2 linked regions of the Thermoclostridium stercorarium subsp. stercorarium DSM 8532 genome follow. The protein of the gene in region 2 interacts with the protein of the main gene of each other region in a pairwise test. Links are inferred from orthologs where the notes say so. Each region holds a gene or a part of one and is shown on either strand. Other genes may lie near its edges. The genes, in order: CST_RS01555 and CST_RS09870.

Region 1 (3,302 bases), 1.9 Mb from region 2 along the record:
CGGCTCAACATATATCCGGCCTTCCCTGACTACTGCAATTTCCGGCTGAATTTCCCCGTCTTCGTCGGTATCAGGACACCTTGTTATAATATCGCCGATACGCAGCTGTGTCGGGGCGAGTCTCAATGCCGCCACAAATGCATCTCTGTTACCGTCGGCCCCGGCATGTACCATTCCCCTGAGAGCCCCGAAAATAACTACATTGCCTGCAGCTACAATTTCGCTTCCGGGATTTACGTCACCTATTACCACCACATTTCCCTCAAACAGAATGCGCGTACCGCCCCGTACCGTTCCCCTTATAAACTTGCACGGACCTTCTTCGAGATCCTTGAAATAAATCCTGCGTAACGGCATGCCTGATATATTCTGAGGTTTCTCAATTTCCACCGGCGGCGGGACAACTTCATATTTCACGTCCTCAACCGTAACCGAACTGTTTTCCTGCATAACGTTTACAAGTCTTTTTTCTTCATCCGCACTGAGTTTTTTTCCACGGTATATCACTTTCAGTTTTGCGCCGCGGAAAAACCTTTCGGCAGCTTTTACTTTCATGGCAATCTGGTCCATGATCCGGTCTGTTTCCATTTCCTCCGGAATTGTAATAACCAGGCCCTCAGCAGTACCTTTAAATGAAATCACTTTTGCACCGTTTTCCATTTCATACCCTCTTTTTTTATAATTATCGGAGCATTAAGCTTTATATTAATTAAAGGCAGATGGCCTCAGTTTGCCTGATCCTTTAAGTTGAAGTACGCCATTAAAACATCCCTGGCTATTGGTGCCGTGAACGCACCTCTTACCCCCTTTTCGACAACAACGGCAACTGCAATTTCAGGATCGTCCGCCGGAGCATAACATACAAACAGCGCGTTGGAAGAATGCTTGCCTTTCAAAGCCGTTTCCGCCGTTCCCGTCTTGCCTGCAACCTCAAAGGGAAAATCCTTAAAGGCTGAAACCGCAGTTCCGTCCTGGGAATTTGCAACCGCGACCATTCCTTTCTTCACGGCCTTGATTGTTGATGCTTTTGCCCCGGTTTCCCTGTATTTTATTTCGGTTTCTTCCACATTACCTTGATAGTCCACTTTTTTCCTGACCAGGTGAGGTGTATACAGTTTTCCGCCGTTGGCGATACTCGCGACATAGTTTACAAGCTGAATGGGCGTAAAAGCATTGTATAACTGTCCAATGGACGCATTGCAGGTGTCTGCCGGCACCCAGCCTTCATTCAGATATTTCTTCTTATATTCCTTTGACGCAAGGGAACCTATATCCTCTGAAATTTCAATTCCGGTCTTGCTTCCAAAACCAAAATTTTTCGCCCATTTCACTATATTATCTATACCCGTCTCAAACCCGATCTGGAAAAAGAACATATTGCTGGACGTAGCAAGGGCCTTCTCGAGGTTTATCCATTTCTGGTCTCCTTCCGGGTTTGTCCATATTAATCCCCCGATTTCCTTCTTATACGGGCAGTAAATCACTGTTTCAGGCTCAATTACACCGCTTTCCAGTGCAGCTATGGCCACCAGCGGTTTATATGTCGAACCCGGAGCGTAAGCACCGTTACATGCTCTGTTTAATGTAATATTGTCCGGATTATTTAACAGATAGCTTATTTGTTCATAATCTCCTTCAAGAAAAACAGAAGGGTCAAAGGTGGGATAGCTGACCATTGCCAGTATTTCCCCTGTTTTAACGTCCATAGCCACAACGGCGCCTGCGTTTGCATCGTGGTAATTGTCCCTGTGATCGGTGTTTCTGATTATTTCTATATTCCTCTCCAGTGATTCCAGCGCAGTTTTCTGAAGATTCAAATCAATGGTCAGATAAATGTCCTTTCCCGGCGTTGGTGCAACTTCCACTTCATAAGACGCAAGCCTTCCCTCGGTGTCCACCTCTTTACGTATCTTTCCGTTGATTCCCCGCAGTTCCTGCTCCATAGCAAACTCTATGCCCGACACTCCCACAATGTCGTTTGGCGTATAACCAAGCTCGGGGTATTTTTGCGACCATTCCTCATAATACGAACCAATGTTTCCCATATACCCAAGTACATGGGCAATCACACTGGCATCGTAATATTCTCTGAAAGGTTTGGTAAATGTGCTGAAGCCGGGGAATTCACTGTTCCTTTCCTCAAGTACGCTTACCGTCTCAATGGATACGTCTTCGGCTATCAGCAGCGGATTTTCCAGTGTCGCGGGTTTAATCAGCATTTCATACCTTAACTCCATAATGCGGAATGCCTCTTCATCGGTATATTTCGGATCAATGCCGAAAGTCTTTTCCCGCATGTAATTGAAAACTTCCTTCGGACTTGCTTCCATCAACAGTTTCTCGTCCTCATCTCTTACGGAAATTTGTTTTATAAGGCCCTCCCTGTTAACCTTAAAAGTGTAATCATTTATATTGAAGATACTTCTGAGTGTGGATTTGTAGGTATCTCCGTTTTGTTCAAGAAGCTTGACGAATTTGTACAGCATTTCGTTTTTTTCATCACTGGGCATTTCGGTATCCACATATTCTATACAGTACCCCATCCTGTTTCCTGCAATGGGAATTCCGTTGCGATCGTAGATATTGCCACGGTTTGCATAAATAACCCCTCTGGTGACAATCCTTTTCGTTGAAGTGTCAAGATATTCCTGTCCGTTCACAATCTGCAAATTCACAAGATGGCGCAGAAAAACCGCACAGCACAGTATAATGATAATAAGATAGATTATATATCTTCTTTTTATGTCCTTAAGCTTCTTTTTCTCCTTTTCTTCCTCACTGAGATCGTACTTTCCGGCCACGTCGTCACCTCCTTAATTCATGTGCGGATAAGACTGTATTTGTCAATTTTTCTGTATACAAGCGAGACAAGCTTAAACACAGGATAAGAAAGTACTGCGTTGTATAAACATTCGGGAAGTATAAGCTTCGTAACAACAAACAGAAAATCTTCGTATCCTTTCAGGAAAAAAGTAATCAAATAGTATAACGTTTCTATCGCGAGAGTTGAAGTAAATGCGAAAAAAACCGGAATTAAAGGGTTTTCTTTGTATAATTTCGGATTTATCCGGGCTATAATAAAATTCGCCAGAAAAAAGCCCAAACCATACCATCCCACTGCCCTGCCGACAAGAATATCCATTCCGAGTCCTAACGCCAGTCCGGTAAATGCCGACTCCAAATCATTTCTCAGAAGGGCAACCGATACCGCTACAATCAAAAGCAGGTTGGGTCTTATTCCGTGTATCTCTATATACCCGAGAACTGTGCTCTGCAGAAGACACGCAACATATATTAAAGAA
Region 2 (3,388 bases):
GAAAAACACTGTCCGCGAAGATCTGGAACTTTACGTACGCAGAGTGCTTATGGAACTGGGAGTTCCTGCGCATTTAAGCGGTTATGGGTATTTGCAGATGGCCATAGTGGAAAACTCCCTTTGCGAGCGCGGAACTATTCCAATAACGAAACAATTATACCCCATGATAGCGGAGGCCTTCAATACTTCAGCCGGAAGGGTTGAAAGGGCAATACGGAATGCTATACGCAAGGTATGGCAGGAAGGAAACAGAAATGAGTTAAGCAAATACTTCATATATTCCGAGAAAAGAAAAAATCATCCCCCGACCAATTCTGAGTTTATATCCACGATTGCGAACAAAATCAAACTTACATATCTTTCAAAATGAAAAATTATTTTGGGATAAATAAATTCCCTCATGACGGGCGGGAAATTTTATTCCCGGACCCGTTGTGAGGGAATTTTCGATCACAGTATTTGTCGTAATTTAATCAGTAAGGCGAGATGTTTTCGGTTTTGCTGTTCGCTGAAGCGCCTCCGTGTATTGTGCAGTATTCGCCTTCATATATTTCATAATACCAGTCCGCAGGATAAGGATCTGACGGGAACATAGGTTTATATTCCACGGGCCTGCGTATGAAAACTCTTTCCACCACCGTTTCAGGCGGGCAGTACTCGTTTGCAAGCATGGGTCTGCCGAACTCGTCCTTGCATAACGTACATACTTTTGCTTTATAGTGAACATCGCACTTATCGCCGTAATCCGGCTCAGTACCTTCAATGAAGTATTCCTCCACAACCCTTGAACCTCTTGGATCCTGCCTGCAAAGATCTGTTGCGAGTTTTCCTGAATCCTTGCATATTTGTCTTGTAACTATTTTCGGAGGTACGGATGAATAAAACGGCACTGCATCAAGCTTCTCATGGATTTTCGTCATTACTGCCTGCCATATTTTTCTCGCATTGGCTGATTCGGCTGAAACCATGGAAATAGGAACTTCTTTGTTGTCATAACCATACCATGTGGCCGCCACATAATATGGAGTCATACCGCAGAACCATCTGTCAATATTATTGTCCGATGTTCCTGTTTTCCCCGCTACCGGTATGGTCTGACCTTTGCCGTTTTTCACAACCAGACCTGCAGCCGTACCTTCGGTTACCACGTCCTGAAGAATATCGTTCATTATGAAGGCTGTCTGCTCAGAGTATACTTTTGTTCCCTTCGGGTTCTTTTCAAGTATCACATTGCCGTTTACGTCCTCGACTTTTGTGTAAAAATAAGGTTCCCAATAAACGCCCTTGTATGCAAACACAGTGAATGCTGATGCCATTTCCAGAGGGCTCATCTGATTCGTAAAGCCGCCCATTGCTATTGAAATTTTCCCTTCGTCTTCCCATCTTGGCAGCCCAACTTTTTCAAGGTAGGTCAGACCCACCTTGAAGGTGGTGTAATCCCTTAGCACGAGAGCGGCAATAACGTTACGTGATTGGGCGACAGCCTCTCGGATGGTTGTTAACCCGAAATTCTTTCTCTCCACATTCTGGGGATATAGTCTTGTTCTTTGTTTTTCGGGGATAGACGTATCATTAAGAAGCATATGCTGAGGTACGTCGTCAATAACTGTTGCGGCGGTTATACGTCCTGTTTCGATTCCGGGCGCATACACGAGGAGCGGCTTTATACTTGATCCGGGGGAACGCTTCATTTGCGTTGCCCTGTTAAAAACGCTTCCTTTCTTTTCGCCATATCCACCGTAAAGACCGCGCACAGCGCCAGTTTCAGGATCAATCACCACCATTGCGGCCTGCGGTGTTTCACCCCGTTTTTTTGCTTCCTCGTTTACCTGCGGGAAGTAAGTATCATCGGTAAATACCTCATCAAGGGCTTTTTGGACTTTCGGATCCATTGTGGTATATATTTTCAGCCCGGAATTGTAAATCATATCTTCGGCCGCTTGGGCGCTTATGCCTTTCTGTCCGCTTAAGTCTTTAATCACGGCTTTTACAACCTCGTCAACAAAATACGACTGATTGCTGTTTTTCGTGACTTTTCCTGCACTGGGGTTATAATTAAACTGTATTTCTTCCTGCATTGCCTGTTCATATTCGGCCTCGGTTATCATGCCCTGTTCGAGCATTAACCCGAGAATCATATGCGCCCTTTCGATGTTATTTTTTTTATTCTCTTCATTAACCGGGGCGTATTTTGACGGCCACTGGGTGATTCCGGCAAGACTTGCGCATTCGGCAAGAGAAAGTTCTCTTACGTCTTTTCCGTAATAAACCCGTGCCGCGGTTTCAATACCATATATCGTTCCTCCAAACGGGATTGTATTCAAGTATCTGGTAAGTATGTCTTCCTTTGACAGGCCTTCCCGTTCAAGCTTCAGTGCCTGCCACATTTCCTGAATTTTCCGTTTTATTGTAACATCATCTGCGCCGGTCAAATTTTTTACCATTTGCTGAGTAATGGTACTTCCGCCCTGGAAAGTGTGTTCACCTCTCAGATAAGACTTTGCGCTGTAGAATGCCGCGTATATGAATCTTTTAAAATCAACGCCCTTATGTTCCCAAAAACGCTTGTCTTCCACCGCTATATAGGCATTAATCAGGTTTTTGGGTATGTCCACGTAATCAATCCAGACGCGGTTTTCATTGCGTTTCAGTTCGGCAATAACGTTTCCCTCAATGTCATAAATAAAGGTATTGAATTTTGTCAATTGCAGATCACTGGCGCTGAGCTCGGGTGTGGTAACAATATATCCGTAAATAAGACCGGCACCAAGTCCGCCTACAATAGATCCTACCAGTATCAGAACAATAAGAATCAGTTTCAACGCCCCACCCAAAACCCTGAGAGCGTATAACAGTCCAGCAACTGCCTGATGCCGCTTTTTCGGAACGGCTGTTTCAGGATTTAGTTTGTTTCCCGTTTTAAAAAGTTTTTTACCTTTGTTTTTTCTTAACATTAGATTAAAAAACCTCATAATTTTTCCTCCCAAGAGGAATGCTTATTTTCGGAGAATTTTTTTAAAAACTGTTTAATTTTATACGGTTAAAAAAGGTAAAATATACAGGCAGGAAATATTTAAGGTCGGGTTTATCCGAATAGCACCCTCTAAAAGATGTTAATATTATAACATAAATTTATGAAGTCAAAAGTTTTTTTTCGATTACACTGGAACTTTGGGGAATAATTCATTATAATTGTTAAAAGTATATTTCTTAGTATGATTTCATTTTAAGTTAATATATGCAAATTTACAACCTATGAAAGGATGGGTAAATTGAGCAGGAATGTTTTTGATGTTTTGAAGGAACGGGGTTTTATTGCTCAGACTACGAATGAAGATAAAATACGCGAAATATTGGGCAGTCAGCAGGTTACTTTTTACATAGGTTT

The links.
Region 1: the proteins of CST_RS09870 (region 2) and CST_RS01555 interact in binary tests that used the Escherichia coli proteins (3 or more experiments, as listed by UniProt). The link is inferred for Thermoclostridium stercorarium subsp. stercorarium DSM 8532 from one-to-one orthologs.

Annotation. Positions count from the first base shown.
Region 1 is NC_020134.1:366,563-369,864, reverse strand. Bases 264-3,231 are described here. They hold CST_RS01555 (penicillin-binding transpeptidase domain-containing protein), read right to left. Parts: upstream 2,802-3,231; coding sequence 726-2,801; downstream 264-725. Other genes in these bases: mreD (rod shape-determining protein MreD), read right to left, coding at 2,819-3,231; minC (septum site-determining protein MinC), read right to left, coding at 264-660. Also shown: more of minC, read right to left, coding at 1-263; more of mreD, read right to left, coding at 3,232-3,302. UniProt on the Escherichia coli protein: Catalyzes cross-linking of the peptidoglycan cell wall. Responsible for the determination of the rod shape of the cell. Is probably required for lateral peptidoglycan synthesis and maintenance of the correct diameter during lateral and centripetal growth.
Region 2 is NC_020134.1:2,286,163-2,289,550, reverse strand. Bases 215-3,268 are described here. They hold CST_RS09870 (transglycosylase domain-containing protein), read right to left. Parts: upstream 2,955-3,268; coding sequence 474-2,954; downstream 215-473. Other genes in these bases: tyrS (tyrosine--tRNA ligase), read left to right, coding at 3,264-3,268; spo0A (sporulation transcription factor Spo0A), read left to right, coding at 215-370. Outside these bases: more of spo0A, read left to right, coding at 1-214; more of tyrS, read left to right, coding at 3,269-3,388. UniProt on the Escherichia coli protein: Cell wall formation. Synthesis of cross-linked peptidoglycan from the lipid intermediates.